Regions from separate parts of the Pantoea sp. S-LA4 genome, predicted to be linked through region 3. Evidence: predicted binding sites of a transcription regulator. Region 3 holds the regulator's gene; each other region holds the start of a gene.

Evidence for each region. Region 3 encodes PurR, which represses purine synthesis genes. Its sites were predicted from a motif close to CANGCAAACGTTTGCNTG; they were not measured.
Region 1: a site for PurR is predicted at 6,513-6,530, ahead of ACX3P5_RS19125 (NCS2 family permease). Genes of this name have one in related genera too.
Region 2: a site for PurR is predicted at 4,722-4,739, ahead of cvpA (colicin V production protein). Genes of this name have one in related genera too.
Region 4: a site for PurR is predicted at 2,502-2,519, ahead of purL (phosphoribosylformylglycinamidine synthase). Genes of this name have one in related genera too.

Annotation. Positions count from the first base shown of each region.
Region 1 covers NZ_JBTLRC010000002.1:3,875,674-3,883,698, forward strand. Annotated here, with positions in the region: gene ACX3P5_RS19100 (4'-phosphopantetheinyl transferase family protein) at 1-473, shown strand, start outside; gene ACX3P5_RS19105 (sugar phosphate isomerase/epimerase family protein) at 782-1,642, shown strand; gene ACX3P5_RS19110 (sugar phosphate isomerase/epimerase family protein) at 1,686-2,597, opposite strand; gene ACX3P5_RS19115 (MFS transporter) at 2,933-4,252, shown strand; gene ACX3P5_RS19120 (hydroxypyruvate isomerase family protein) at 4,304-5,080, shown strand; gene ACX3P5_RS19125 (NCS2 family permease) at 5,130-6,443, opposite strand; gene yieH (6-phosphogluconate phosphatase) at 6,595-7,254, shown strand; gene ACX3P5_RS19135 (acyltransferase) at 7,304-8,025, opposite strand, start outside.
Region 2 covers NZ_JBTLRC010000002.1:2,543,735-2,551,759, reverse strand. Annotated here, with positions in the region: gene truA (tRNA pseudouridine(38-40) synthase TruA) at 1-683, shown strand, start outside; gene ACX3P5_RS12645 (DedA family protein) at 712-1,374, shown strand; gene accD (acetyl-CoA carboxylase, carboxyltransferase subunit beta) at 1,524-2,438, shown strand; gene folC (bifunctional tetrahydrofolate synthase/dihydrofolate synthase) at 2,533-3,801, shown strand; gene dedD (cell division protein DedD) at 3,791-4,537, shown strand; gene cvpA (colicin V production protein) at 4,803-5,288, shown strand; gene purF (amidophosphoribosyltransferase) at 5,326-6,843, shown strand; gene ACX3P5_RS12615 (UbiX family flavin prenyltransferase) at 6,955-7,524, shown strand; gene argT (lysine/arginine/ornithine ABC transporter substrate-binding protein ArgT) at 7,784-8,025, shown strand, end outside.
Region 3 covers NZ_JBTLRC010000002.1:1,490,775-1,498,799, forward strand. Annotated here, with positions in the region: gene ACX3P5_RS07815 (MATE family efflux transporter) at 1-385, opposite strand, end outside; gene ACX3P5_RS07820 (riboflavin synthase subunit alpha) at 591-1,250, shown strand; gene cfa (cyclopropane fatty acyl phospholipid synthase) at 1,307-2,455, opposite strand; gene punC (purine nucleoside transporter PunC) at 2,767-3,969, opposite strand; gene punR (DNA-binding transcriptional activator PunR) at 4,076-4,981, shown strand; gene purR (HTH-type transcriptional repressor PurR) at 4,978-6,003, opposite strand; gene cydH (cytochrome bd-I oxidase subunit CydH) at 6,285-6,374, shown strand; gene ACX3P5_RS07850 (C40 family peptidase) at 6,433-7,218, opposite strand; gene ACX3P5_RS07855 (Grx4 family monothiol glutaredoxin) at 7,582-7,917, shown strand; gene rnt (ribonuclease T) at 7,973-8,025, opposite strand, start outside.
Region 4 covers NZ_JBTLRC010000002.1:2,748,273-2,756,297, forward strand. Annotated here, with positions in the region: gene purL (phosphoribosylformylglycinamidine synthase) at 1-2,414, opposite strand, end outside; gene mltF (membrane-bound lytic murein transglycosylase MltF) at 2,683-4,140, shown strand; gene tadA (tRNA adenosine(34) deaminase TadA) at 4,137-4,631, opposite strand; gene yfhb (phosphatidylglycerophosphatase C) at 4,695-5,333, opposite strand; gene ACX3P5_RS13620 (MurR/RpiR family transcriptional regulator) at 5,488-6,327, shown strand; gene ACX3P5_RS13625 (YfhL family 4Fe-4S dicluster ferredoxin) at 6,383-6,631, shown strand; gene acpS (holo-ACP synthase) at 6,628-7,008, opposite strand; gene pdxJ (pyridoxine 5'-phosphate synthase) at 7,008-7,739, opposite strand; gene recO (DNA repair protein RecO) at 7,812-8,025, opposite strand, start outside.

The sequences.
Region 1 (8,025 bases), 2.4 Mb from region 3:
TGCTGGCTGAAGAGGGCGGACGCGCCGGGCTGGATATGGAAATTGTACGGGCGCGCAGCCGCCAGACTCAGGAGCAGCTGATGCAGGGATTAACCTCCGGCGAGATCGCCTGGATTAATGCCCAGCAGGATTTTGTCGAAGCCGTGACGCAAATCTGGACGCTGCGCCAGAGCATTCTCAAGCTGACAGGTGAGCGCCAGCAGGGGCTGGATTCACTGCGTCTGCTGCCAGGCGCAGGCCGCCTGCGCTCATCACTCTTTCCGGATATTCAGGTGGTGTGCGATGCTGAGCCGACGCTGGTCTGGTCCTGTGCGCTTTCACCGGCGACCCAGCGCCTGCATCTGTGGGAGATGGATAATGACCACCAGTGGATCGTTTTACGCGAAGTGGAAATGAGTAAACCCAATATTGGTCCCCGCGCTCTGCGGCTGACCAGCCTGCCTACCGAACGCAGTCTGCATCCCGAAATCTAGCGGCTGAGCACCACCTGCATATCGCGTAAAACCCCAACATTACGATCACAAGAAAGGAAGTGGTTCATCTGTTCATGCGGCCGCTGCGCTGACCCATCTGTGACAATCTCGCTGAAAAAATTCATATTTTTGGCTGTGATCCCGACCGCAACGCTGCTACCTCGTGGGCTTGATGCAGGCTTTTGTGACCGTCATCACTTCATTCCGCGCTGTTTGTTTCTATAAGGTTGAACATAAGTAATCAAGATGAGCTTTTGTTAAGCAGAGGATCACCAGCGCTGCCGTCAATGGCCGCGCCTGAGGAGAGGATGATGGAAAAAATGAAGCTGGGCGTGAACAGCGCCATGTTCGATGGGCATCCGCCGGAAGTTGCCTTTCGTACCGTACGCGACGCGGGTTTTGCTTACATTGAGCTGGCTTACAATCAGGGCTATGTCGGGCAACTCGATCCGGCCCTGTTTGGCCGGGAGAATGCCGCACGCATCAACGATCTTAAACAGCAATATGATCTGAAGATGCATGCACTTGGCTGCACCATTAATCTGGCAGCCCCGGATGCGGTGGAGCAATTCCGTCTGCGTGTGACTTTTGCTCAGCAGATTGGTGCCCGCTATCTTAATGCCTGCACCGCGCGACGCGATGATCGTGCGGCATTAATAGATAACCTGCGACGCATGGCACCGATTGCCGAAGAGGCGGGCTGCATTTTGTGTATCGAGAATGGGGGCGATCCGGACTATGACGCCTTTGCGCTGGCGGAGGATGGCTTCGCGCTGCTGGAGGCCGTCAGCCATCCGGCGGTGGCATTTAATCTCGATCCCGGCAACATGGTGTCGCTCTGTCCGCAGCAGGATCCGATCGCCGAGGCGCTGACGATGCTGCCTGGCACCCGGCATTGCCACCTTAAAGATGTGATGCGGCAGAATGGAGAATATCATTTCCCGCCGATTGGAGAAGGTGAACTCAATTATGCGCCGCTGCTTCAGGCGCTGGCGGAAAATGCTATCCCGGCCAGCCTGGAGATCCCTCTGCGAATGCACCGCCAGCCCGACAGCTGGCCACAGCGGGCTGACCAGCCGGTTGATCCGGCCATCAGCCTTGAAGTGTTAATCCGGTCGCGGCTGGCGCTGGAAAAGATGCTGGGTTATCGGCTGGCTGCAGACCACTAACGGACCGTTCCTTAGCCGGTACGCACGCGGCGTACCGGCGGTGTCAGGCTGTCTGCGCTGCCCCGACGAGTGCCTGTTGCAGAAAATCCCGGCACGCCAGCTCGGTCTGCCAGCGATCGTCCCGATCGGTGGTGCGCATCTCCACTGCAATGCTGCGCTCCTCTAAGAGCGGATCGTCCGGCAGTTGACGGGCTGCGGCCACAATCTCCGCCGCCACGGCGGGCGTCAGGAAGCCAGGCGCGCCAAAACGCATATGGTGATCGCCGTAACCCGGATCGTGCGGATCGAGTATGGCATTGGATAAATGCAGCTGTGAGATCAGCGATCCGGACTGACGCAGAGCCGCGATCGGATCTTCCTGATTCAATGCCACATGCGCGCTATCCCAGGCGAGATAGAGCCGTGGACAGGTCCGGCGCAGCGGCTTCATCCAGTTCAGGGTTTCGTCAGTGGGGCCGATGAGCTGGCATTTATGGGCGAAGCGGTCCAGCGGCTCCAGCTGCATGATCATCTGCGGGTATTGACTCATCACTTCACCGATCTGTTCCAGCGTCTCGCCGAGTGCACTTTTGGCCGCTTCGCGCAGTGCCTCGCCGGGATCGCTGCCACTGACGAAGGCAATCCGGGTTGCGCCACAGTCGGCAGCACGATGCACCAGTTCGCAGGCCCGTTTCATGCTGCGCTTACGCTGAATCGGATCAGGGCTGCTGAGGTTCAGACCTTGCTGATTCAACACAAAGGTCATCCACTGTGTCAGCTTCACCTGCTGCGTTTCACTGATATCCCGCAGTCGTCGGGCCTGCGCCGCTTGCATCACCATGCCGGTTTCAATGAAACGATAAAATGGCTGCTGACTGAGGTGCTCAGCTATATCGACGACTTTGCTTTCATCCTGCATATCCGGAAAGAACAGCTCAGCAATATGAGCTGAGGGCACCAGCGCGGTCTGTTTCATCCTGCCTCCTGATTTATTCATAAGTTATTAATGAAAACTTTTGTTCATCAAGAAAAGCGTAATGTTGCCGGGATTAATGCGGCTGACTTCACATTTTTGACGGCGTGATGGGATTTTTTGCCCAACTGGTTAGTCACCGGTATCAATGATATGGCGCTATTATTCAGATTATTGTCCTGTTGCAGCCCTTTTTGACTGCATTTACGGAAGTGTGAGCTGTCGCAAATCTTTTCTCTGAGAATCCGCTTTAATGGCTATACATAAGATATGTTAATGAACATATGTTCAGTGTCCGGAATGCTTCCGGCATCGCCACTGACAAGCGGGAGAAAGTTATGCAAGCGTTACACCCTGATTCCGATACCGCGGCCCAGCCCACCCGGGTTCGCTGGCGCATATTCGCCGTACTCTTTGTCCTGCTGGCGGTCAATCTGATGGATCGCATTACGCTTTCCATCGGCATTCCGTTTATCAAAGATGAGTTTCACCTGTCGCCTGCCATGCAGGGACTGATTCTCAGCAGTTTTTTCTGGTCATACGCGTTGCTGCAGGTGCCGGGCGGCTGGGCGCTGGACCGCTTTGGTCCGCGTAAAGTACTGACGTTCTCCAGCATACTCTGGGGTCTTAGCCAGATTGGGCTGGCGCTGGCGACGGGCGGACTGTCGCTGATTTTCGCCCGCATTGCGCTGGGCGTTGCCGAAACGCCGATTTCGCCCTCCGGCGGCAAAATGAATGCCAGCTGGATGCCGAAATCGGAACGCGGCCGCGGCGCAGCCATAATGGATTGCGGCAGCCCGCTGGGTGTGGCGTTTGGTGGACTGATCATCGCCTATCTGATCGACATGCTCGATTCGTGGCGGCTGGCGTTTATCGTCGCCGGCCTGTTCAGCATGTCGCTGGCGCTGCTGGCGTGGTACAAGCTGCGCGATCGTCCGGAAGAGGACCCACGGGTTAACGCCGCCGAACTGGCGCAGATACGACAGGGTCGTGACGAGGGTGCGCAGCCGGATGCGCCGCCGCCAGCCGGTCCGGGCGTCGACTGGCGATCGCTGTGCGGTCTGATGTTTGGCCGGGCGACCTGGGCGATGATCTACTTTGGCCTGATGACCTGGGGACCCAGCTATCTGGCGCAGGCACGCGGCTTCGATTTGCGCTCCATCGGTAACGCCACCTTTGTGATTTTTATGCTGGGCGCAGCAGGATCACTCGGTGCCGGGTTCGCCGTCGATGCGCTGGTGAAGCGTGGCTTTCAGCACGGAACGGTGGTGAAGAGCCTGATTGCGCTGTCGGGCGGCGTTACGCTGCTGATCTTCTTTGCGTTGCCGGATGTCGCTAACCCGATTACCGCGGTGGCGATGCTGTCGGTCGCCTCCTTCTTCCTGACCGGCGGCGGCAGTATCTACTGGAGCATTCCGGCGCTGATCGCCCATCCGGCGCGCGCCGGCCTGGTCGGCGGTTTTATGAATATGGCGGGCAGCGTGGGCGGCATTCTGGTGCCGATCCTCGCTGGCCTGATCCTTGAGCTCACCGGCGGCTATGGCGGTGTGCTGACTTTCTTTACCTTGTGCGCCGCGCTCTACGTGATCGGCACGCTGTTTATCCGTTTTGCGCCGCCGGCCGCGCCGTTGCCAACCGGCAGCACCCAAATCAGCTAACCGCTCTCGCCTGGCGGTCAGGCTGCCGGGCGACATCTTACAGGAGAGACTATGCTTCGTTTTGCCGCTAATCTGACCATGCTCTACACCGAATATCCGTTTTATGAACGCTTCGATCGCGCCGCTGAAGCCGGATTTGAGGCGGTCGAATTTTTCTTCCCCTATGGCCTGGAGAGCGCCGATATCCAGCAGGCATTGGATCGCAATCAGCAGCAGCTGGTGCTGTTTAACATGCCGCTGGGTGACTGGGATGCCGGTGACCGTGGATTCGCGGCGCAACCGGCGCGGCGTGAGGAGTTCCGCCGTGCTATCGACCAGGCGGTGAGCTATGGGCAGCAGCTGAAACCGCCACGTATTAACTGCCCGTCAGGACCGGCCGCGGGACAGGGCGATCCTCTGCCTACCCTGCGCGAAAATTTTGCCCTGGCGGCCAGCGCGCTCAGGGCGCATGACATTCAACTGGTGCTGGAGCCGATTAATCACGGTGATGTGCCCGGCGCGGTGATCTCCGGCGTGGAGCAGGCGGTGCGACTGTTTGACCAGATCGGCAGTGATAATCTGGCGGTGCAATATGACCTCTGGCATTCGCTGCGCGCCGGTGAAGATCCGTATCGCGTGCTGCCCGCCTTTATCGACCGTATTGCGCATATCCAGATTGCGGACGTTCCCGGTCGTCACCAGCCCGGCAGCGGCGAAGTCGATTTCGGGCGATTGTTCACGCTGCTGGATAACCTCAACTATGACGGCTGGGTCAGCCTGGAGTTTCATCCGCAGGGCACAACGGACGCCAGCTTTGCCCATCTGCGTCAGCTTGGGGTGCTGAAATAAAAAAGGCCGCTGCCCTGACGGGAGCGGCCTGATGCGGCTATCGCGGCGGTTAATGTGCGTCGATAAACACAATCTTCAGCACAAACAGCAGTGCGACAATCACCACGCAAGGGCTGATTTCGCGCCAGCGGCCGGTGCCAAGTTTCATCACGCAGTAAGCGATAAAGCCCAGCGCAATGCCTTCGGTAATAGAGAAGCTGAACGGCATCATCGCGGTGGTGACGAAAGCGGGCACCGCTTCGGTCAAATCATCCCAGCGCACGCGCGACAGGCTGGCGGTCATCAAAACGCCGACATAAATCAGCGCACCGGCTGCGGCGTAGCCTGGCACCATGGCCGCCAGCGGCGACAGGAACATCACCAGCAAAAACAGCACGCCGGTGACCACCGCCATCAAACCGGTGCGGCCACCAATCGCGACGCCCGAGGTGCTTTCAATGTAGGCGGTGACCGAAGAGGTTCCTGCCAGCGCGCCGCTGACCGAGCTGATGCTGTCAACATAGAGCGCCTGCTGCATACGCGGGAAGGTGCCGGTTTCATCGGTCAGCCCGGCTTTGTCAGTGACACCGATCAGCGTGCCGGAGGAGTCGAACAGATTGACCAGCATAAAGGAGAAGATGACGCCAGCCATGCCGATGTTGAATGCACCTTTGATGTCGACCTGGCCCACCACTGAGCTGATGGCCGGCGGCGCGGAAAACAGGCCAACAAACTTCACGTCACCCAGCATCCAGCCAATGGCGGTAGTGACCACCATAGAGATCAGTACGGCGGCATGGATATTACGTGACGCCAGAATAGCGATAATAAAGAAACCCAGCGCGCCCAGCAGTACGCTGTGCGAAGTCAGGTTGCCTACCGCCACCAGCGTATCGGGATTGGGCACAATAATGCCGGCATTTTTTAGCCCCATCATGGCGATAAACAAACCAATCCCGGCGGTGATGCCGACGCGCAGACTCAGCGGAATGTTGGCAATCATCCAGTAGCGCACCCGCAGCAGCGTCAGGATCAGCAGGCCCACCGCACCCCAGAAGATCGCGCCCATGCCGACCTGCCAGGAATAGCCCATCGCGCCCACCACCACAAAGGCGAAAAAGGCGTTCAGCCCCATCGCCGGTGCCAGCGCCACCGGCAGATTGGCAAACAGCCCCATCAGAATACTGCCGAAGGCGGCAATCAGGCAGGTGGTGACAAACACCGCCTGGGTGTCCATACCGGCCACGCCAAGGATCTGCGGGTTCACAAAGACGATGTAAACCATGGTGAGAAAGGTGGTTACCCCTGCGATCACTTCGGTGCGCACCGTGGTGCCATGTTCCTGCAGTTTAAAGATGCGCTGCAAAAGGCCTTGCTTGCTCATGCCATCCATCCAGAAGAAAAAATCATCGGCGCGTATCCTGGCGATTTTACCAGGCCAATACAATGATTTTTCGCAACCGATTGCCACTCTCGCAATCTTCGCTCAGTACGGTAGAGTGAGGGACGCCCATAAAATCAAAGGATAGAGTCTGATGTCAGTAGAATGCGTCTTTTTCGATTGCGATGGCACGCTGGTGGACAGCGAACTGCTCTGTACCCAGGCCTACGTCAATACCTTCGCCCGCTATGGCATCGACCTGTCGCTGCAGCAGATGTTTGAGCAGTATAAAGGCGTCAAACTGTACGACATCATCCGCGACGTCGGTGAAGCGCATCAGACGTCGTTACCGATGGAAGAGGTGGAAACCGCCTACCGTGCCGAAGTGGCACAGCTGTTTGACCAGCATCTCAAGCCGATCGACGGCGCGAAAGCGCTGGTTGAGCAGATCAAAGTGCCGATGTGCGTGGTGTCGAACGGAACGGTGAAGAAGATGCAGCACTCGCTGGGCTTAACCGGCATGCTGCCGCGGTTTGCTGATCGTCTCTACAGCGGTTATGACATTCTGCACTGGAAGCCCGATCCGGAACTGATGTACCACGCTGCCGAGCAGATGCAGGTCGCGATTGAGCGCTGCATCCTGGTGGATGACTCTGAAGCGGGCGCGCGTGCCGGCATTGCCGCCGGTATTCCGGTCTTCTACTACTGCGCCGATGCGCATAACCCGGAACTGGATCATCCGCTGGTGACGCGATTCGACAACATGGCGGAGCTGCCCGCGCTGTGGCGCGCCCGCGGCTGGGACCTGGTATAACAGGCTTCAGCCGGGCCCGGCCTGTCGTGTCAGCAGCGCGCGCAGCCCGTCAGCTGACGAAGTGACGTTTATCGACGCGTTTAAGCACCATCGCCAGCAGCAGGCTGCCGCCCAGCGTGACGCCGAATACCCACGGCAGATCGAGCCACGGACGTGACATATCGTCGTAATGATGGGTACGCAGATAGTGGATAAACAGCGCGTGAAAACCGTAGATCGGCAGTGAATAGCGCGCAATCAGCGCTAAACCCGGCAGCGCGCGCTGGTTAAGCGCGTTTTTAAACACCATCAGCAGACTGATCGCCGCGATAAATACCAGAGGCCCGCAGTAGAGATACCAGGTGTCGTTAAACGCCCCGTTGACCCGTAACGCCTGCTTTGTGCCCAGCGCAATGCCTATGACGCAGGCGATAAATACGCCAGTGGCGGCAGGCGTCAGCCCACGTCTTGTCGTCTCCATGGTGCCGATCGCCCGTCCTAACAGTGCATACAGCAGGTAATAGATGCTGTCACCGCTGACATAGAGGTTGACCGGCAGAAAGTGAAACGGCCCCAGCGACTGGCTGACGGTATTGGGATTGGCCAGTACCGCCAGCACCAGCACCAGCAGCGCCACATAACGCGCCTGCACGCTTTTCACCTGTATCAGCGGCGACATCAGATAGATGCCGATCAGCGCAAAAAAGAACCACAGATGATAAAAAACCGGCTTTTGCAGCATTTTCAGAATCGAGCGCCCTTCACTGATCGGCGTCAGCCAGGTGATGTAGG
Region 2 (8,025 bases), 1.1 Mb from region 3:
CAAAAGTAGCCGATCATCCGGTCAGCGTGTTTTGTGCCGGACGCACCGATGCGGGCGTCCACGGCACCGGACAGGTGGTGCATTTTGAAACCACTTCGCAGCGGGCGGATGGGGCCTGGACACTCGGCGTGAACGCCAATCTGCCGGCAGATATCGCGGTACGCTGGGTGAAAGCGGTGCCGGATGAATTTCATGCCCGTTTCAGCGCCACCGCCCGACGCTATCGCTATCTGATCTACAATCAGCGGCTGCGTCCGGCAGTACTGGCGCAGGGCGTGACCCATTTTTATCATCCGCTGGATGCTGAAAAGATGCATCGCGCCGGGCAGTGCCTGTTGGGGGAGAATGATTTCACCTCGTTTCGCGCCGTGCAGTGTCAGTCGCGTACCCCGTGGCGCAACGTGATTCACCTGAATGTGACGCGTCAGGGGCCGTACGTGATTGTTGATATTAAAGCCAACGCCTTTGTGCATCACATGGTGCGCAATATCGTTGGTAGCCTGATGGAGATAGGCTGCGGCAATCAGCCGGAGTCATGGATGGCAACGCTGCTGGCGGCGAAGGATCGGACATTAGCCGCAGCCACAGCCCGGGCAGAAGGGTTGTACCTGGTGGCGGTGGATTACCCATCCCACTTTGCGTTACCACAGCCGTCGATGGGACCGTTGTTCCTCGCGGATTAATTCACTTTAGGGCTTAAAAGGGCGCGTTATGGAGTTTATCCATTTTCTGGTTGATTTTATTTTGCACATTGATGTGCATCTTGCCGAACTGGTTGCGCAGTACGGTATCTGGATTTACGCTATTTTGTTCCTGATTTTGTTCTGCGAAACCGGTTTAGTGGTGACGCCCTTCCTGCCCGGTGATTCGCTGTTGTTTGTCGCGGGCGCACTGGCGGCGCTGCCTGGCAACGATCTCAATGTGCATCTGATGGTGGCGCTGTTAGTGGTGGCGGCGATCCTGGGTGATGCGGTCAACTATACTATCGGCCGTCTGTTCGGCGAGCGGTTGTTCAGCAACCCGAACTCAAAAATTTTCCGTCGCAGCTATCTGGATAAAACCCATGCGTTTTATGCCCGTCACGGCGGTAAAACCATTATTCTGGCGCGCTTTGTGCCGATTGTTCGTACCTTTGCGCCGTTTGTTGCCGGTATGGGCCACATGTCCTATCGTCACTTTGCGCTGTTCAACGTCACCGGCGCGCTGGCCTGGGTCCTGCTGTTCTCCTATGCCGGTTACCTGTTTGGCGATCTGCCGGTGGTACAGGAAAACCTGAAGCTGCTGATCGTCGGCATTATTCTGGTCTCGGTATTGCCGGGCGTGATTGAAGTCTGGCGTCATCGCCGCCAGGCAAAGCAGCAGAAGCAGCCCTGAACGGCAGCTTCGCTCAGGGGTAAGACCAGATTTTTATCCACAGTCTGAACGGGTTGTGGTTTAATGAGCGACATTTACCGTCTGCTGAAGCGGTTTTCAGCAGTATCAAGACGACTGGACCAGGTCAGTTTTAAACAGAAAGGTCATCAATGAGCTGGATTGAACGCATTCTTAATAAAAGCAACGTTACGCCTGCGCGCCGCGCCAGTATCCCGGAAGGGGTCTGGACCAAGTGCGACAGCTGTGGCCAGGTTCTCTACCGTGCCGAGCTGGAGCGTAATCTTGAAGTCTGTCCGAAGTGTGACCATCACATGCGTATGCACGCCCGTGAGCGCCTCGGCAGCTTCCTCGATCAGGGCACCCTGGTTGAGCTCGGCAGTGAACTGGAACCCAAAGATCTGCTGAAGTTCCGCGACTCGAAAAAGTACAAAGATCGTCTGATTGCTGCGCAAAAAGCGACTGACGAGAAAGATGCGCTGATCGTGATGAAAGGCCAGCTGCATGGTATGCCGGTTGTGGCGGCCGCCTTTGAATTTGCCTTTATGGGCGGTTCAATGGGTTCAGTAGTGGGCGCTCGCTTTGTGCGTGCGGTTGAGCAGGCACTGGAAGATAATTGCCCGCTGATCTGTTTCTCCGCCAGTGGCGGGGCGCGTATGCAGGAAGCGCTGATGTCGCTGATGCAGATGGCGAAAACCAGCGCCGCGCTGGCTAAAATGCAGGAGCGCGGTCTGCCTTATATTTCGGTACTGACCGACCCGACCATGGGCGGCGTGTCAGCCAGTTTCGCCATGCTGGGCGACCTCAACGTGGCGGAACCGAAAGCGCTGATTGGCTTTGCCGGTCCTCGCGTAATCGAGCAGACCGTGCGTGAAAAACTGCCGCCGGGCTTCCAGCGCAGTGAGTTCCTGATTGAAAAGGGCGCGATTGATATGATCATTCGCCGTCCGGAAATGCGGTACAAACTGGCAAGCCTGCTGGCGAAAATGATGAACCTGCCAGCACCGCTGCACGATGGTGAAGAGTCTGCCCCGGCGACGACTCAACCGGAGAGCAACGAGGCCTGACAGGAGATAGAGAGGCGCGCCCGTCGCGCCTTTTACCAATGCACCGTATACCTCAGCCTCCGTCTGCCGGGTATAAATAAGCAAAACGGGACATATGGACAATCTTCACCTCCCTCAAGCCACGTCGCCTTTGGCCACGTGGCTTTATTATCTTGAGCACCTGCATACTCAGGCCATCGAACTGGGCCTGGATCGTATTCGCCAGGTGGCGCAACGTCTCGACCTGCTGAAACCGGCTCCCTTCGTCTTCACCGTCGCCGGTACCAACGGCAAAGGCACCACCTGTCGCACGCTGGAAACGCTGCTGATGGCGGCTGGCTATCGCGTTGGCGTCTACAGTTCGCCGCATCTGGTGCGCTATACCGAACGGGTACGGGTTCAGGGCCAGGAGCTGAGCGAAGCACAGCACTGCGCCAGTTTCGCCGACATCGAAGCCGGACGCGGTGACATCTCTCTGACCTATTTCGAATTTGGCACCCTGTCAGCGCTGAAGCTGTTTCAACAGGCGCAGCTGGACGTAGTGATCCTGGAAGTGGGTCTCGGCGGACGGCTCGATGCCACCAATATTGTGGATGCGGATGTCGCGGTGGTCACCAGCATCGCACTCGATCATATCGACTGGCTTGGCCCGGATCGGGAAAGTATTGGTCGTGAGAAAGCGGGCGTTTTCCGGGCCGGTAAACCGGCGGTAGTGGGTGAACCTGATATGCCGCGCAGTATTGCGGCGGTGGCCAGTGAAAAGGGCGCGGCGCTGCTGCAACGCAATCGTGACTGGTCTTACCGTGAACAGCCGGAAAGCTGGTCGCTGCGTGACGCGCATGGCGAGCTGAACGATCTGCCGCTGCCGCAGGTACCGCTGCCGAATGCAGCGACGGCGCTGGTGGCGCTGCGCGCGTCCGGGCTGCAGGTCAGTGAAGCGCAGATCCGCGCCAGCCTGCCGTTAGCCATGCTGCCGGGTCGCTTTCAGACCCTGAGTGAATCGCCACGGGTGATTCTGGACGTGGCGCATAATCCGCACGCGGCGACCTATCTGGCGTCACGCCTGGCGACGCTGCCAAAAACCGGCAAGGTTCATGCGGTGGTGGGTATGCTGCATGACAAAGATATTGCCGGCACGCTGGCGGCGCTATCACCGGCGGTGGATCGCTGGTACTGCGCGCCGCTCGACGGGCCTCGCGGGGCCACCGCGGCGCAGCTGCTGGAATGGCTGCCGCAGGGCGAGGCATTCAGCACGGTAGAACAGGCCTGGCAGCAGGCGCGCCAGCAGGCGCAGCCGCAGGACATTGTGCTGGTGTGTGGTTCGTTCCACACCGTGGCACAGGTCATGGAATCGATTGAAACGGAGAAAGGGCGTGGCAAGTAAGTTTCAGAACCGTTTAGTCGGCACCGTTATTCTGGTCGCCGTCGGCGTGATTGTATTGCCGGGGCTGCTGGACGGGCAGAAGAAGCACTATAAAGAGGAGTTCGCTGCCATTCCGCTGGTACCGAAACCGGACGATCAGCAGGACAGCGAGATGGTGCCGCCGGTGACCCAGACGCTGCCCGCGCAGCCGCCGGAAGGTGCCGGTAATGCGGTCAGCAGCAGCAATGGCAAAACCAGCGCACCGGCTGATCAGGGACGGACCAGACCGGCAGAAGAGAGCGAGCCCGCCGTGGTCACGCCACCGCCGGTCCATCAGTCAACGCCAGTGCAGGTGAAACCCAAACCGGTCGAACAGCCAAAACCGAAGCCGGTTGAGCAGCCGAAGTCAAAACCGGTCGAACAGCCAAAACCGAAACCGGTTGAGCAACCCAAACCGGTAGAGCAGCCGAAGCAGACTGAGCAGCCGAAAGCCGCGGAACCCGTCGCGCCTGCGGGTCAGGCCTATGTGGTTCAGCTGGGCGCACTGAAAAATGCCAGCAAAGTGAATGAGATTGTCGCGCAGCTGCGGCTGTCGGGTTATCGCGCCTTTACCGTGCCGTCAACGCCGGTACAGGGACAGATCACCCGCATTTACGTCGGACCGGACGCCTCAAAAGCTAAAATGCAGAGTGCAGTCGGCGAGCTGAAAGGCATCTCCGGACTGGGCGGTGTGGTGAAGCCATACAGCGCGCGCTAACCCTGGCGATTGGCGCTGCCGATAACAGTAACAGGCAGCGCCTTTAGCGCCTTAGCACAGGCGGCTAACGTGGCGAAACGGGTAAAAAAATGATGATTTTCAACGGGCTGACCGTTAGGGAATCAACCAGGCGACGAAGGTTTTTTTCATCGCCTTTTTTATGGATGCAGAACAGGAAAACCGCTACGCAAACGTTTTCTTTTTCTGTTAGAATGCGCCCCGAACTGGATGCAGGGGTGCAATGGCACTGGCGCTGGAAGAGTTCATGATCTGGATTGATTACGTCATTATTGCGGTAGTTGGTTTTTCGGCTCTGGTCAGCCTGATCCGTGGGTTTGTCCGGGAAGCCTTATCTCTTGTTACCTGGGGATGCGCGTTTTTTGTCGCCAGTCATTACTACGCCTACCTTGCAGTCTGGTTTACAGGGTTTGACGACGAACTGGTTCGTAACGGTATCGCCATTGGGGTGTTGTTTGTCGCCACCCTGATTGTCGGTGCGATTGTGAATTACGTGATCGGCTCGCTGGTGGAAAAAACCGGCCTGTCGGGAACCGACCGGGTGTTGGGCGTCTGTTTCGGGGCGTTGCGTGGTGTGCTGATAGTAGCCGCTTTGCTGTTCTTCCTCGATACTTTCACCGGCTTTTCAAAAAGTCCGGACTGGCAACAGTCTCAACTCATTCCCGAGTTCAGTTATATAATCAGGTGGTTTTTCGATTACCTGAAAAGCACGTCGAGTTTTTTACCCCGGTGATGCGACCGGGAGTGCGGCTTAATGAGGAAATGACAACATGTGCGGTATTGTCGGTATCACCGGTTTCATGCCGGTCAACCAGTCGATCTATGACGCGTTAACGGTGCTCCAGCACCGCGGGCAGGATGCCGCAGGCATTTGTACTATCGATGCGCTGAAGTGCTTCCGTCTGCGTAAGGCCAATGGCCTGGTCAGCGACGTTTTCGAAGCACGCCACATGCAGCGTCTGCAGGGCAACATGGGGATTGGTCACGCGCGTTATCCTACCGCGGGCAGCTCAAGTGCCTCTGAAGCGCAGCCATTCTACGTAAACTCGCCGTACGGTATCACGCTGGCACATAACGGTAATCTGACCAACGCCCACGAACTGCGTAAGCATCTGTTCGAAAAAGGCCGTCGTCATGTGAATACCACCTCAGATTCTGAAATTCTGCTGAATATTTTTGCGCAGGAGCTGGATCGCTTCCAGAACGATCCGCTGGAAGCCGACAATATTTTTGCTGCCGTCGCGGCGGTGCACCAGCAGGTGCGCGGCGCCTATGCGGTGGTGGCGATGATCATCGGTCATGGCATGGTGGCGTTCCGCGACCCGAACGGCATCCGGCCGCTGGTGCTGGGCAAACGCGTAATTGCGGATGGCCGTACCGAATATATGGTCGCCTCGGAGAGCGTGGCGCTGGATACGCTGGGGTTTGAATTTATCCGTGACGTTGCGCCGGGTGAAGCGGTCTACGTCACTGAGCAGGGTCAGCTCTCGACCCGCCAGTGCGCCGAAAACCCGAAAAGCAATCCCTGCCTGTTCGAGTACGTCTACTTTGCCCGTCCCGACTCTTTCCTCGACAAGATTTCGGTCTACAGCGCCCGTGTCCGTATGGGTACTAAGCTGGGTGAGAAAATTGCCCGTGAGTGGGAAGATCTTGATATCGATGTGGTGATCCCGATTCCGGAAACCTCGACCGATATCGCGCTGGAAATTGCGCGCATTCTCGATAAACCCTATCGTCAGGGCTTCGTGAAAAACCGTTACGTTGGTCGTACCTTTATCATGCCGGGTCAGCAGTTGCGCCGCAGCGCTGTGCGCCGCAAGCTGAACGCTAACCGCGCCGAGTTCCGGGATAAAAACGTGTTGCTGGTGGATGACTCCATCGTGCGCGGCACCACCTCTGAGCAGATTATTGAGATGGCGCGTGAAGCTGGTGCGAAGCGGGTTTACCTGGCGTCAGCGGCACCGGAAATTCGTTTCCCGAACGTCTATGGCATTGATATGCCTAGCGCCACCGAGCTGATTGCTCACGGGCGTGAAGTGGAAGAGATTCGCCAGCTGATTAAAGCCGATGCGCTGATTTTCCAGGACCTCGACGATCTGATCGAAGCAGTGCGTGAAGAGAACCCGGATATTACCCAGTTTGAATGTTCGGTGTTTAACGGGGTTTACGTGACAAAAGATGTCGATCAGCAGTATCTGGAGTATCTTGAATCGCTGCGTAATGATGATGCTAAAGCGCTTCAGCGGCAGAATGAAGTTGAGAACCTCGAACTGCACAACGAAGGCTAAGCGCCAGCGTTAAAGCAGAGAAAGCAGGGCGGGAGCAATCCCGCCCTGTTTGTTTTCAGAAATCGCCTGGCCGCGTTATGATGGTGCATCCGGATACAGCAAGGTTGGAATATGAAACGACTCATCATTGGCATCTCTGGCGCCAGCGGGGTGATTTATGGCGTGCGTATGCTGCAGGTTTTGCAGCAGGTCGATGAGGTGGAAACCCATCTGGTGATGAGCCAGGCGGCGCGTCAGACGCTGGGGCTGGAGAGTGATTACTCACTGCGTGACGTGCAGGCGCTGGCCGATGTGGTGCATGACGTGCGCGATATTGCAGCAAGCATCTCATCAGGATCGTTTAAAACCCTGGGAATGGCGATTTTGCCGTGCTCAATGAAGACCCTGTCCGGCATTGTCCACAGCTACAGCGATTCGCTGCTGACCCGTGCGGCTGACGTGGTATTAAAAGAGCGGCGCAGGCTGGTTCTGTGCGTGCGGGAAACACCGCTGCACGTTGGCCACCTGCGCATGATGACCACCGCGGCCGAGCTGGGCGCGATTATCATGCCACCGGTACCGGCGTTTTATCATCGTCCTGAAACCATTGAGCAACTGGTTGATCAAACGGTTAATCGGGTCATCGATCAGTTTGATATCGAATTGCCAGAGGATTTGTTCACGCGCTGGCAGGGTGCATAAAGTTCCGCTGGCGCACTTATTTAGTGCATAAGCGCGCCTCGGATCACTCTTCGTGCATTTGATGCACCAAAAGTTAACATCATCGCTTTTTCTCTTTTACTTCACTGTTATATTCCCCTGACAAACTCAGCGTTTTCGGCTGTCCCACGTCACGCTAAGTGCGCGGATAACTTGCAGAACTGGCATGAAACATGCAAATTACTTTGCGCAAACACATCACGAACCACATAACAAAAAGCACTTCACTTGAGGGTAATCTATGAAAAAGCGTGTTCTGGCTCTTTCCCTGATGCTGGGTTTATCCAGTGCTGCCAGCGTATTTGCGGCGGTGCCAGGTTCAATCCGCATCGGTACAGATCCAACCTACCCACCGTTTGAGTCAAAAAACGCGCAAGGGCAGTTAGTGGGCTTTGATATCGACCTCGCTAACGAAATCTGTAAACGCATTCATACCCAATGTACCTACGTTGAGAGCGACTTCGACGCGCTGATCCCTTCGCT
Region 3 (8,025 bases):
CTTCTGCTTTCTGCGCCAGCAGCGGATCGATATCGTGCATCGCCCGGATTAAATAACCGGCGTTCCACAACACCACCATGATCAACAGCGAAACAAAAAATGCCAGCCAGTAGCCCTGACGAATTTGCTCGGCGATACGTTCGCGGCGGCCAGAGCCGTTGAGTTGCGCAACCGTGGGCGTCAATGCAAGCAGAAGACCATGACCAAACAGAATGGCCGGAAGCCAGATAGAGGTGCCGACAGCAACGGCGGCCATATCCGTGGCGCTGACGGCGCCGGCCATAATGGTATCCACAAATCCCATTGCGGTTTGAGCCACCTGAGCAAGGATGACCGGGATCGCAAGGGCAAGCAATTGACGCGCTTCTGTTAAATACTTCTGCACGTTAACACCTGAATAGTTAATAAAATAATGACGGGGTCAGAAAAGCCCCAGGAATTGCGTCCGCTAGTGTAACTGTCAGGACCGGATTCGCCAATCTTTGTCACTGCATGCGATTTACTCTGCTGTCAGGCAACACCGCTGGCTGAAAGCGAACAGCGGACGTGAGCTGTGATAAACTAGCGCAAACTTCGCAGAGGCAAAGACTATGTTTACCGGTATTGTGCAGGGCACCGCAGAAATAGTGTCCATTGAAGAGAAAGAGCTGTTCCGCACCCACACCATCAGGATGCCGGCAGAATTATTGCCAGGCCTGGCACTGGGCGCCTCCGTGGCGCACAACGGCTGTTGCTTAACCGTAACGGCTATTGAGGGCGATCGGGTCAGTTTTGATTTAATTAAAGAGACCCTGCGTGTCACCAACCTCGGCGATTTACGTCAGGGCGATGTGGTCAATATCGAGCGTGCCGCAAAATTCAGCGATGAAATAGGCGGACACCTGATGTCCGGTCATATTATGACCACGGCTGAGATCTGCAAAATTATCCAGTCGGAACACAACCGCGAAGTGTGGTTTAAAATTCAGGACCCGACCCAGATGAAATATATCCTGCACAAAGGCTTTGTCGGCATCGACGGCATTAGCCTGACGGTAGGGGACGTGACCAAAACCAAATTCTGCGTCTATCTGATTCCGGAGACGCTGGAACGCACTACGTTAGGCGCCAAAACCTTTGGCGACCGGGTTAACATCGAGATTGATCCGCATACCCAGGCGATCGTCGATACCGTTGAGCGGGTGCTCGCACAACGGGATGCCGCCGGGACGGTAGCTATGCTGGCCGGAAAGCCTGCCGCGCAGGAATAAAAAATAAGGCGCATCAGCGCCTTTTTTTCTGTTTTTAATCTTGCTCAGCCGCCGCATCAACGCGCCACGCGTAATCCGCCTTCCACACCCCGACTGAATACTACCTGCCATAACTGAATATCACGGGCGCGAAACGCACCGGCACAGGCGTTGAGATAGTAGGAGAACATGCGTTTAAAACGTTCGCCGTAGCTCTCCGCCAGTTGCGGCCAGGCCTGGATAAAGCGCTCATGCCACGCCATCAGGGTCGTGTCGTAATCGGCGCCAAAGTTATGCCAGTCTTCCAGAATAAAATGGGGCTCGCTGGCGTCAGCAATATGTCGAACGGAAGGCAGACAACCATTCGGGAAAATATATTTATCGATCCAGGGATCAACATTCATATCGGTTTTAATCGCACCGATAGTATGCAGCAGGAAAATACCGTCTGGCTTTAAATTACGGTCCACGACATCGAAATAGGTGGCGTAATTTTTCGGTCCGACATGTTCAAACATGCCGACCGAGACAATACGGTCAAACTGCTCATTCAGGTCGCGATAATCCTGCAATAAAATAGTGACGTCTAAACCTTCACAACGCTGTTGTGCCAGCTTCTGCTGTTCGGCGGAAATGGTAACGCCGTGAACTTTCACGCCATAATGACGGGCGGCAAATTCGGCCAGTCCTCCCCAGCCGCAGCCAATATCCAGCAGCGACATGCCAGGCTCCAGCCCTAATTTACGGCAGATCATATCCAGCTTCGCTTCCTGCGCAGCGGCCAGCGTCGTGGCCTCTTTCCAGTAGCCGCAGGAGTACTGCATATAGGGATCAAGCATCAGAGAAAACAAATCGTTTCCTAAATCGTAATGCTCTTTACCGACAATCCAGGCGCGTTTTTTCGACTGGAGATTAGTTAAGCGCGCCGCGGCAATACGCAGCGTATCTTTAAAGTGATGAGGGAGTTGCTGATCCAGTTTATGTTTGAGTACGTGGTGGAAAAATATATCCAGCCGATCGCATTCCCACCAGCCATCCATATAACTCTCGCCCAGACCCAGCGATCCTTCCTGCAGGACACGTTTAAAGAAGTCAGGATTTTTCACCTGAATATCCCAGCTCCGTGAGCCATTAATTTCGATATCCGCTTTTTCCAGCAATTCGTGAACGATGCGATACCAATGGTTTTCTTCGAGGCTCACTTCTTCTACATACGATGAACTCATAGCTTCTCCACCACCTGTCCAATCTTAACCTGAAAAAGAATAGTCAATTTCTTCAGGAATTGAGAAAAGTCACGGATGACTCCGTAAACCAGAGATCTGGCGTGATACAGAGGATTGAAACGGTTCAAAAGCATCAGGCACGGTAACAGTAACGCGCGCGCAGACGCCATCCCGGCAACCCGGTTGCCAATCAGTTTGTTACGTTATTATGTTGTTGATTTGTAGCAGAATTATTGACCCGAATGAGTATATTCTCACGCGGGTCAATATTCAATGACTTATTGTTAGGTTGCTAACTAAAAATCATTGCCTCAGTGATTATCCTGGCAGGCGGTCGTGGGGGTGGCAACATCAGATTGTGCGTTTGTCACCCGCTGCAGCGCGAAGCCGAGCAGGGCGAGCAGAATGGTCAGGGCCATTATCAGGGTTGTGGTCAGCAGTGGCTGGGTTAATCCGGCGGAGACGGCCAGGCTGGCGGCAAAGCATAATCCCAGCTGTAGCGTATTCTGCAGCGCAGCGGCTTTACCGGTCGCATCCGGGAAAGGCATCAGTGCGGCGGAGACCACAATCGGATAGATAGCACCGTTAGCCAGCGCCATGCCGCAGAACGGCAGCAGCAGGCTCAGCAGCGTACTGTGGCCGGAGAGTGCGACGGCAAACAGCGCCAGGATGCTCAGACTGTAGACCGCCAGCAGCCACGGCAGCAGCTGCGCCCCTTTAAAACGGTTAAGCAGGGCACGGCAGCCGAAGCCACCAATCAGGAAGGCAACCGTCTGCGGCAGATAACTCAGACCAATATCGGCGGGCGACAGGCCCAGATCGGCCAGAATAAAGGGTGAGCCGGTCAGCCAGGCGAAAAAGCTGGCGGAACAGGCGGAATAAATCAGTACGTTACCACTGTAAACCCGGGATTTAAGCAGGGTAAAAAAGCCCGGATTTGCGCCCTGGTTGCCCGTTGCTTTGCGGCCCGACGGCAGGCGCAGCGTCGTGAGGATCAAGGCCAGCGCAATCAGCGTCAGCACCAGGAAGATCGAACGCCAGTGGAAATGACCAATCAGCCACGCGCCTAATAGCGGTGCCAGGGCTGGCGAAAGCGCCACCAGCGGCATGATGGTGGCAAACACCTTATTAGCACGTGCGGCCGGATAGCGATCGACCACCAGCGCCTGCCAGCTGACAGCGGCCGCACAGACGCCAATCGCCTGAACAAAGCGCAGCGCCAGCATCAGAAAAATATCCTCTACCCACAGCATACCGGCACAGCCGACGGCGAACAGCGCCAGTCCAGCCAGCAGCACCGGCTTACGCCCGATGCGATCGGAGAGCGGACCCCAGAACAGCTGGCCGCAGGCAAAACCGGCCAGGAACAGGCTCATGCTGGCACTGATCAGGCCTGGCGAGGTATTGAAAGTTTGCTGCATCGCGCCAAACGCGGGCAGGTACATATCGGTGGCTAAAAAGCCCAGCATGCTCAGCAGAGCGAGATAAGGCATAAATCCTTTTGACGGTGACATCTGATTCTCATTTTGCAGGTTGAACGCGGCAGAGTGTAAAAGGTGCGTTTGCCGCTGTGAAACGCTAATATTTGCCGATTGCTGTTAAAAAATTTGAAGGCAGAATATGTGGTCAGAATATGCGTTAGAAGTGGTGGATGCCGTGGCGCGCGGTGGCAGCTTCAGCGCGGCGGCGCAGGAGCTGCATCGGGTGCCGTCGGCTATCAGCTACACGGTGCGCCAGCTGGAGACCTGGCTGGCGGTTCCGCTGTTTGAACGTCAGCATCGTGAGGTGGTATTAACCCCTGCGGGAGAGCATTTTGTCCGGGAAGGGCGCAGCGTCATCAAAAAAATGCTCGCCACCCGCCGCCAGTGTCAGCAGCTGGCCAACGGCTGGCGCGGGCAGTTAAGTATTGCGGTGGACTGTATCGTCAAGCCGCAGCGTACCCGACAATTAGTGAAGGATTTTTACCGGCACTTTCCTGACATGGAGTTGCACATCAGTTATGAAGTGTTCAACGGCGTCTGGGATGCGCTGGCGGATGGCCGGGTGGAGGTTGCTATCGGCGCGACTCAGGCGATCCCGGTCGGCGGCCGCTTTGCCTTTCGCGATATGGGGACGCTCAACTGGCGCTGCGTGGTCGCGAACCACCATCCGCTGACGGAAGTGAGCCAGATAGATGACGATACCCTGCGCAGCTGGCCGTCGCTGGTTCTGGAAGATACTTCGCGCGCGCTGCCACGCCGGATGACGTGGACGCTCGACAACCAGCGTCGGCTGGTGGTGCCGGAATGGCAGACCGGGCTGGATTGCGTACTGGCGGGATTGTGCGTGGCGATGGTGCCTGGTCATCTGGCCCGGCCGTTGCTGGACAGCGGCGCGCTGGTGGAGCTGACCCTGCCGGTGGCTTTTCCGGAGAGTCCCTGTTGTGTCAGCTGGGCGGAAGATCGCGCATCACCGGCGACCGGCTGGTTACTCAGCTATCTGGGTGATGCGCAAACGCTTAATCAGGAGTGGTTAAGCGAAGATTAACGGCGGTAGTCGCGGAACGGACCATCAGCTACGGAACGACGTTCAATCAGGGTTGGATGCACTTCGATGGTCTGAGAAATCTCACGTTTGCTGGTGATGCGATCCAGCAACATCTCCAGCGCTTTCTCACCCAGCTGCGCTTTCGGCTGATGAACGGTGGTCAGCGCCGGCGCGAAGTAGCGCGCGTTGCGCACATTGTCATAGCCGATCACCGAAATGTCCTGCGGCACGCGCAATCCCATCTCATCGGCGGCGCAAATCGCCCCCATCGCCATGATATCGCCACCACAGAACACCGCGGTCGGGCGCTGTTTCTGCGACAGGATCTGCTGCATTGCCTGATAGCCCGATTCAGGTTCAAAGTCACCCTGGACAATCCACTCGGCACGCGGCTGAATACCCGCTTCTTCCAGCGCCTTCAGGAAGCCGGCGTGACGTCCGCCTCCGGTGTTGCGCTCCATCTGGCCGGGGATGGCGCCAATCTCGCGATGGCCACGCTCAATCAGATAACGCCCGGCGAGATAACCGCCCTGAAACGCATTGTCCAGCACCGTGTCGGTAAAGTCGGCGCGGGATTCGCCCCAGTCCATTACCACCATCGGGATGTTACGGTTCTCTTCCAGCATTTTCAGCAGATCGTCCGGATACTCAGAGCACATCACCAGCAGCCCATCGACGCGCTTTTGCGCCATCATGCTGAGATAGGCGCGCTGCTTCTGCAGATCATTGTGCGCATTACCCAGAATCAGGGTATAGCCTTTGTCGAAACAGTGGTTTTCCACTGCTTCAATAATTTCAGCAAAGTAGGGCGCTTCGCTGGAAGTCGCCAGCAGGCCCAGCGTTTTGGTGTGATTCACCTTCAGGCTGCGCGCCACGGCGCTGGGCGAATAGTGCAGTTCCTGAATCGCCTGCCAGACGGCGTTGCGCGTCTCTTCAGCGACAAAACGCGTTTTATTGATGACGTGCGAAACGGTGGTCGTTGAGACGCCGGCGCGTTTTGCCACATCTTTAATTGTTGCCATTAAAATCGGACTCCAGGGCTTATCTAACGCAATGATAAGCATAATGTTAAACGTTTGCGTCTGCTCAGGGTTTTCTGCGCAATTATGCAGGTTTTCTGACCGGTAAACAGGGCGACTGGCGGGTAATGAGCGCCTGAAAAGAGAGCAAACGGAACCGGGGCTGCGCGCGTTGCGCAACAAAGGCAGGATTCTAACAAGGCTGGGCGGATAAAACGAGATTTTTACCCGGTCCTGTGGGAAAATGGCTTAACCCCACAAAAATTGTGACTAAGGAGAGTTAAATGAGTACCGATTTGAAACTGGCGCTGATGACTACCGTCGGCTGCCTGCTGATGATTGTCGCTTTTAGCTTCACCGCGATTCTGCACTGATCGAAAAAGCCGGGCATGGCCCGGCTTTTTGCTGTCTGGCGATCGCTCAACGGCTGCGTTAGCGAATGGTCTTTGGCGTCATGACCCGACGCGCACCAATATAGTGGCGCTGCCAGTAGTCTTCACCCAGCGCACTGATCTGAATATCTTTGCCGGTACGCGGTGACTGAATGAATTTGCCGTTGCCGAGATAAACCCCAACGTGATCGGCGGTGCCGCGGCCATTGATGCGGAAAAAGACTAAATCGCCTTTCTCCAGTGACTCACGTTTAACCGGCGCGGCGTCGCGCAGATGGAACATCTCATTGGCGGTGCGCGGGATCTTGAACTTGACCAAATCTTTATAGGCGTACCAGACCAGGCCGCTGCAATCAAAACCGGTATGCGGTGAGGTGCCACCCCATTGATAAGGTTTGCCCAACTGGCCCATCAGCTTGGTCATCGCCGTTTCGCGCGCTTTCTGGTAACGCTGACGATGTGACTTGCTCATTTTAATGGTGCCGGTGTCACTGCTGCTGGCGTCAACGGTTTTAAGCGAACGCTGGTGGCCGTAGCGTTTTTTACTGGCCGTTTTCAGGGAGGTTTTACTTTTCTTAGCGGGAAGATGGCTGGCGGTGAGTTCGCTTTTTTTCTGTTTTTTGACTTTGAGCTTCTGAACCGGACTGACGCGTGTTTTCTTTGCCGCCGTTTTCAGCGGGCGACGCTTGCGGCGCTCATCTTCGCGCGCACTCTTTTTCTCTGCTTTATGCGAACTGACATTCACCGGCGCCTGCGGTGAGGCAGAAGCGATGTTAAAGAACAGTTGCGCAAAGGCAAGAATGAAAAGCGTAATGATTAAACGCATAGTCCGGTTTTAGTTAAGTTGTCAGGGCCACTACGCACCGCGACAAAGTTGGGAATAATCTGATCCAGGATCAGCGCCGATGCCATTCTAGTCCAGTTCGTTTGAAAACAGTAACGCCTTTTTTTATTAATCTTTCGGCCTCACGCAATTGCGTTGAAAATGAACATTTTCAGCGTCTTATATCGGCAAAACTATTGCAAATTATTAATATGTTACTGGCCGTTAATAACCGGGTGGCATCAGGGCTGATGAGCGGACTTAACAAACATGGCGATTTAATCCGGCAGCGGTAAAATCTCGTTTTCAGTCCTGGTGCGAAGTCGCTACAATAAACAAACACGAAGTGACGAATTAAGGAAGGCAATTATGAGTACTGTAGAAAAAATTCAGCGCCAGATCGCAGAAAACCCGATCCTGCTGTTCATGAAAGGTTCACCGAAACTGCCAAGCTGCGGTTTCTCTGCGCAGGCGGTTCAGGCGCTGTCAGCCTGCGGTGAGCGCTTTGCTTACGTGGATATTCTGCAGAACCCGGACATTCGTGCAGAGCTGCCGAAATATGCCAACTGGCCAACCTTTCCACAGCTGTGGATTGATGGCGAGCTGGTCGGCGGATGTGACATCATCGTCGAGATGTTCCAGCGCGGTGAACTGCAGTCGCTGATCACAGAGACCGCAGAGAAGTTTAAAGAAGCGGAATAAAACAGAAAGGCCGACGCGATGTCGGCCTTTTTCATTGTCTTTCATTGCCGGTTCTTCAGTCAGCGGTCGCTGATGGCTCGCCTTCAGCAAACGGCAGCGGCCATCCAC
Region 4 (8,025 bases), 1.3 Mb from region 3:
AACGCGGTGATCACCAGCGACAGCGGCGAAGTCATTTCACGCTGTTCATTACCTTCCTGCCAGCGGGTCTTCATCGACATCGAATCTTTACCGACCGGAATGGTGATGCCCAGCGCCGGACAAAGCTCTTCGCCAACGGCTTTGACCGCCGCGTAGAGACCGGCATCTTCACCCGGATGACCGGCAGCCGACATCCAGTTAGCTGACAGCTTGACGCGTTTCAGCGAGCCGATCGCGGTCGCCGCCAGGTTGGTCAGCGCTTCACCCACCGCCAGACGGCCGGAGGCAGCGAAATCGAGCAGCGCAACCGGTGCGCGCTCGCCCAGGGCAAAGGCTTCACCGTGATAGCTGTCGAGGCTGGCGGTGGTCACGGCGCAGTTAGCTACCGGGATCTGCCACGGACCGACCATCTGGTCGCGCGCGACCATGCCGGTCACGCTGCGGTCACCGATAGTGATCAGGAAGGTTTTCTCCGCCACGGCGGGCAGATGCAGCACGCGATTCACCGCATCCACCAGGGTAATGCCATCACGCTGCAGTTCACTGCCCTGCGCCTGCTGCGTCACCACGTCACGCGTCATCTTCGGCGTTTTGCCCAGCAGCACGTCGAGCGGCATGTCGATCGGTTTATTGTCGAAATGGCTGTCGCTCAGGCTCAGATGCAGCTCTTCGGTGGCTTCACCGATCACCGCAAACGGCGCGCGTTCACGCTGGCAAATCGCTTCGAACTCCGCCAGCTTCTCCGGTGCTACCGCCATCACATAACGTTCCTGTGATTCGTTGCACCACACTTCCAGCGGACTCATGCCTGGCTCATCGTTCAGGATATCGCGCAGGTTAAACTGACCGCCACGGCCGCCATCGCTGACCAGCTCAGGCATCGCATTCGACAGACCGCCGGCGCCCACGTCATGGATAAACAGAATCGGGTTGTCATCGCCCAGCTGCCAGCAGCGATCGATCACTTCCTGACAGCGACGCTCCATCTCCGGGTTGTCACGCTGAACCGACGCGAAGTCGAGATCGGCGTCTGACTGGCCGGAAGCCATTGAGGATGCCGCACCGCCGCCGAGGCCGATATTCATGGCCGGACCGCCCAGCACCACCAGCTTCGCGCCTACGGTGATTTCACCTTTCTGCACGTGGTCAGCACGAATATTACCAATGCCACCCGCCAGCATGATCGGCTTGTGGTAGCCACGCAGCTCGGTGCCATTGTGGCTGGTGACCTGCTCTTCGTAGGTACGGAAGTAGCCGTTCAGCGCCGGACGTCCAAATTCGTTGTTAAACGCTGCGCCACCCAGTGGGCCGTCGGTCATGATTTCCAGCGCGCTGACGATGCGGTCCGGCTTGCCGAAATCCTCTTCCCACGGCTGTTCAAAGCCAGGAATACGCAGGTTCGATACCGAGAAGCCAACCAGGCCCGCTTTTGGCTTGGCACCGCGACCGGTTGCACCTTCATCACGGATTTCGCCGCCGGAGCCGGTAGCGGCGCCTGGCCACGGCGAGATCGCCGTCGGGTGGTTGTGCGTCTCAACTTTCATCAGGATATGCGCCGCTTCCTGATGCCAGCGGTATTCACTTTCTGCGGCGTCGGCGAAGAACCGGCCGACGTCGGACCCTTCCATCACCGCGGCGTTATCTTTGTAAGCAGACAGCACGTAATCGGGCGTCTGCTCCATGGTGTTTTTGATCATCTTAAACAGCGACTTCGGCTGTTTCTCGCCATCAATGACCCAGTCGGCGTTGAAGATTTTATGACGGCAGTGCTCGGAGTTGGCCTGCGCGAACATATAGAGTTCAATGTCGTTGGGATTGCGGCCCAGGCGGGTGAACGCCGCCAGCAGATAGTCAATTTCATCGTCGGCCAGCGCCAGACCCAGCGTGAGATTGGCCTGAACCAGCGCCTGACGACCCTCGCCCAGCACATCGACACTTTTCACCGGCTGCGGGGAATGATGAGCAAACAGCTGCTCAGCCTGCGCCAAGTCGCTGTAGACCGTCTCCATCATGCGGTCATGCAGCAGTGCACCAAGCGACTGCCACTGCGCTTCTGTTAACTGTGGTGCCTGCACATAAAACGCCAGACCGCGCTCCAGGCGACGCACCTGCGGAAGATCGCAGTTGTGGGCAATGTCGGTAGCCTTCGATGACCAGGGTGAAATAGTGCCGGGACGCGGTGTCACCAGCAGCAGACGCCCTTGTGGCGCATGTTCAGCGAGAGAAGGACCATATTTCAGCAGACGCTGTAAACGGGTCTGTTGGTCAGCGCTCAGTGGCGCGCTGACATCGGCAAAATGGACGTACTCAGCGTAAATATCACTCACCGGCAGGTGAGCGTCCTGAAAGCGGGTCAGCAGTTTGTTTACACGAAATGCCGACAGAGCGGGCGAACCACGCAGAATTTCCATCATAAGATCTCTCGTCTTCGAAACGCCGGGCGACGCTTCATTGGGCGCAACAGGGGAAAACGGGGCGTATTATAGAGAAAGCGACCTCGCGACGAAACCGTTTGCGCACAATTTTTGGCAACCCGGATTTGCCTGAAATTTGCGCAAAACCTGCTATATGAGTTGCTCAGCTGCGCTTTGTTGCGCAAAATGCCCCTCGCTCTGGGAGTTCAAAGAAGACAAATACTGCCTTTAAAAGACAGAGGCCTTAGAGCCAGCGAGAGATAACTATTTGAAACGCCTAAAATTTAATTATCTGTTTATCGGTCTGGTCGCCGTGCTGTTAGCAATGGCATTGTGGCCATCCATCCCGTGGTATGGCGGTGGGCAGGATACGATTTCACAGATTAAATCACGGGGAGTGTTGCGTGTCAGCACCATCAATTCCCCGCTGACTTACTACACCGTAAATCAATCTCCGGCCGGTATGGACTACGAGCTGGCAAAACGCTTTGCCGATTATCTGGGCGTGAAACTCAAGGTTACGGTTCGCCCGAACCTGAGTGACCTGTTTGACGACCTGGATGAGGGGAAAGCGGATGTGCTGGCGGCTGGCCTGAATTACAACAGCGAACGTCTGGCACGGTATCGCACCGGGCCCGGCTACTACAACGTTTCGCAACAGCTGGTGTATCGCGTGGATAAGCCACGCCCGAAAAACCTCGGCGATCTCAAGGGGCGGCTGACGGTCGCCTCGGGATCGGCCTATCTCTCGACCCTGAAAAGCGCTCGCTCTAATCAGTTCCCCGATCTGGACTGGGCGATCGCCACTGACCAGAGTCCGAAAGCGCTGCTGGAAGCGGTGGCGGATGGCAAAATCGATTACACCATTGGCGACTCGGTGACCATTGCGCTGCTGCAGCGTATCTATCCTCAATTGGCGGTGGCGTTTGACGTCACCGATGAGGAGCCGGTCACCTGGTACGTTAAGCACAGTGACGATGACAGCCTCAACGCGGCGATGCTCGACTTCTTTAACGGCATGGGCGAAGAAGGCGCGATGGCGCGGCTGGAGGAGAAGTATCTCGGCCACGTCGGCACCTTTGATTATGTGGATACCCGCACCTTCCTGCGCGCCATCGACAACACCCTGCCCGACATCAAACCGCTGTTCGAGAAGTACGCCACCAGCATCGACTGGCGTCTGCTGGCCGCTATCTCTTACCAGGAGTCGCACTGGAATCCGCAGGCCACCTCGCCGACCGGCGTGCGCGGCATGATGATGCTGACCCGTAATACTGCTGAAAGCCTGGACGTGGGTGACCGCACCGATCCGGAACAGAGCATTCGCGGCGGCAGCCAGTATCTGCAAAACATGATGGAGAAAGTGCCGCAAACCATCCCGGAAGATGAGCGTATCTGGTTTGCGCTGGCCGCCTATAACATGGGCTATGCCCACATGCTGGACGTACGGAAACTGACGGCCCGCCAGGGCGGCAATCCGGATAGTTGGGCTGACGTTAAGCTGCGGCTGCCGATGCTGAGCCAGAAGCGTTACTACACGCAGACCACCTACGGCTACGCGCGCGGGCACGAAGCGTATAACTACGTGGAGAACATCCGTAAGTATCAGATCAGTCTGGTGGGGTATCTGCAGGAGCAGGAGAAACGCCTGGCGCAGCAGATGGCGGCACAAGCGGAACTGGCAAAAGGCTATCCGGCCGTCGAACCAAACATCGCCATGAACTAACCCTGGCGCTGCGCCTGACGCAGCGCTTTGTTCTGCTCGCGCCGCATCCGGAAGAAATCACTCAGCATCGCGGCACACTCGTCTGCTAATACGCCGCTGTGCAATTCAACCTGATGATTCATGCCGGGATGACCCAGCACATCGAGCAGCGATCCTGCCGCCCCGGTTTTGACATCATGCGCGCCATACACCAGCCGGGTAATCCGGCTGTGAACCATCGCACCGGCACACATCACGCACGGCTCCAGCGTCACGTAGAGCGTGGTATTCAGCAGACGATAATTTTCCAGCACCTTGCCGCCCTGACGCAGCGCCATCATCTCCGCATGGGCGGTGGGATCGTGCTGACCAATCGGGCGATTCCAGCCTTCGCCAATCACCCGATCCTCCTGTACCAGCACCGCCCCGACCGGCACCTCGCCCTGCTCCCAGGCCAGGCGTGCCAGACCAAGCGCGTGGCGCATCCAGTATTCATCGTGTTGTTGATTCATGCAGGCCACTCCCGGCGACAGAAAAGCGGCGCATTATAGCGGTCTCCCGCGCTGTGTTGAAACTTATTCCAGCTGTTGCAGCTCGCCGGCCGGCGTCACCCGCCAGCGATGCTGGCAGAAAAACAGCAGCGGGTTGTCCTGCTTGCTGTCGCTGTAGCCACTGTAGAGCTGCAGCGGCGTGCCGATTTGCTCCTCCAGCTGCGCCACTTTCTCATGACCGAGGCAGCGCATCGCCAGCACCCGTCCACCCCAGCCGCGCTGCATCTGGCTGGCGATCAGTTTTACCCGAGGCAGAAACGCAGAGTCGTAATAGACCTGCTCCACCAGTGACTGCGGCGAACCGGTAATCAGCCAGACATCGGCATCATCGCTGCCGAGATAGTCGGTCAGACGCTGTTGCACCACCGGGAAAGCCCTGACCCGCAGACGAAACCATTGGGCAAACTCCGCTTCAAGACGCAGCAGGGTGCGCTCTGAATGACCAAAAGTGATTGACCAGAGCAGCAGGCTCATCGGCCAGCGCGCCGCCCGGCCTTTGAACAGCAATCCTATGCCGACGACGGGCAGCAGCGGCCCCACCAGCAGCAGATTCAGCGGCCGGCGTCGCAGCAGATAACGCATGAAAGTGCCAAACATATCCTGCTGGTGCAGCGTGCCGTCCAGGTCAAAAAATACGATGCGACGTTGTGTACCCTTGGTCAAACAACACTCCTTTTCGCTGATTTTGCGTTAATAGAGACTATTGTAGCCATCATCAGGCGGCACGGCGATGGCTGTCATTTTTAATTCCGATGACTACAATGCCAGATGAATAGTTTATTCTTCGCAAATTACTCCTGAATCATGAGGATTGGGCATGAGTTCATTGCTGCGCATTCGCCAGCTTTATCCCCGTCTGGCGTTGAACGAACGCCGGCTGGCTGATTTTTTGCTGTCACAACCCGATCGGGCGCGCCATCTGAGTTCGCAAAAACTGGCGGAAGAGTCAGGCGTCAGTCAGTCAAGCGTGGTGAAATTCGCCCAGAAGCTGGGCTACAAAGGTTTTCCGGCGCTAAAACTGGCCCTGAGCGAGTCATTGGCCGACAAGGATGCGATTACCGTGCACAACCATATTCTCAGCGATGACCCGCTCAAAATGGTGGGAGAAAAATTGCTGACCGAAAAGCTGTCAGCCATACGCGCCACGCTGGATATCAACAGCGAAGAGAAGCTCAACGACGTATTGCAGTTGCTGAAAAATGCCCGGCGAATTTTGCTGGTGGGAATTGGCGCCTCCGGACTGGTGGCGAAAGATTTTTCGTGGAAGCTGATGAAAATCGGTATTAACGCGGTGGCCGAGCAGGATATGCATGCCCTGCTGGCCAGCGTACAGGCGATGGGACCCGGCGATGTGCTGCTGGCTATCTCTTATACCGGTGAGCGACGCGAGATCAATCTGGCGGCGCAGGAAGCGGCCCAGGTCGGCGCAGACGTGCTGGCCTTTACCGGCTTTACGCCGAATACTCTGCAACAGAGCGCCAGTCACTGCCTCTATACCGTGGCGGAAGAGCAAAGTACCCGCAGCGCGGCGATCTCCTCGACCACCGCGCAGCTGGCGCTGACCGATCTGCTGTTTATGGCGCTGGTGCAGAACGATCCGGAACGCGCCTCCAGTCATATCCGGCACAGCGAAGCGCTGGTGAAAAAGCTGGTCTGATCAGCGTCAGGGCGTATAATAGCCGCGCTTTTTCTGTTGGTATCAGGTGGGGAAGATGGCGCTGTTGATTACGGCCAAATGCATTAACTGCGATATGTGCGAACCGGAATGCCCAAACCAGGCCATTTCGCTGGGCGATGCGATTTATGAAATTGATGTCAGCCGCTGCACCGAGTGCATCGGTCATTATGATGAGCCAACCTGCCAGCGGGTCTGTCCTATCGATAACACGATCATCGTTGACCCACAGCACACCGAATCACGCGATGCGCTGTGGGATAAGTTTGTGCTGCTGCACGGCTAGCTTTCGATGATCACCGTGGCGCAGGCGTAATGACGTTCGTCAGCCAGCGTGACGTGAACATTTGCCACGCCCAGCCGCTGTGCTACTTCTGCGGCGTGCTGGAAAAAACGTAATCCCGGTTTCCCCAGCGCATCGTTGTAGACCTCAAACTGATTGAACGCCAGACCGCCGCGAATGCCGGTGCCAAACGCCTTGGCTGCCGCCTCTTTGACCGCAAAACGCTTGGCAAGAAAGCGCACCGGCTGCTGGTGCGCCTGATATTGCTGCCACTCCGCTTCGCTCAGTACCCGACGCGCCAGCCGATCGCCGGATCGCTCAATCACCCCGGCGATACGCTCGATCTCAACGATGTCGGTACCCAGTCCGAGAATGGCCATCAGCGACGCGCTTCACGCAGCAGCTGCTTCATCTCCCGGACTGCATCTGGCAATCCGCTCATCACCGCACGGCCAATGATCGCATGACCGATGTTCAGCTCATGCATTTCCGGCAGTGCCGCAATCGGCAGCACGTTGTGATAGGTCAGACCGTGACCGGCGTTGACCTTCAGGCCCAGGCTGGCCGCGAAGGTGGCTGCCTGACGGATGCGCGCCAGTTCTGCGTCGCGCGCCAGACCTTCCGCTGCCTCGGCATAAGCACCGGTATGAATTTCGATATAGGGCGCACCGCTGGCCACTGCCGCCTCGATCTGGCGGTGATCGGCATCAATGAACAGCGACACCAGGATACCGGCTTCGCTCAGCAGCTTAACCGCTGCATTCAGCTTGTCCTGCTGCCCGGCCACATCCAGCCCGCCCTCTGTGGTCACTTCCTGTCGCTTTTCCGGTACCAGACAGCAGAAGTGCGGCTTGATATCACAGGCGATGCCAATCATCTCATCGGTCACCGCCATCTCCAGATTCATTCGCGTCTGGATGGTATCGCGCAGGATACGCACGTCGCGATCGGTGATATGACGGCGATCCTCGCGCAGATGCACGGTAATGCCATCAGCCCCCGCCTGCTCAGCGATAAACGCCGCCTGCACCGGGTCGGGATAGTTAGTACCACGCGCGTTACGTACCGTGGCAATGTGATCGATATTGACGCCTAACAGCAACTCAGCCATGACCATCCTCACTTCTTGTTCATCGTAATGTTGAGTGTACCGCGTTGCGCCTGGCAAGCGGTACCACCTGCACTATTCCGCCGCGTCATCAGGGACTTCACCCGCGACATCCGGCTTTTTCATCGGGGTAAACTGGCGAAACAGCTCCTGGCTCTTGAGCGGCTTTCCACCGAGGTAGGGTTTCAGGGCCATGCGGGTAAACCGCTTCGCGGCGCGCAGGCTCTCCGCATCGGGAAACTCGCGCTCACACAGCGCCCGTAGCTGACGGCCGGTAAAACTGCGCTGA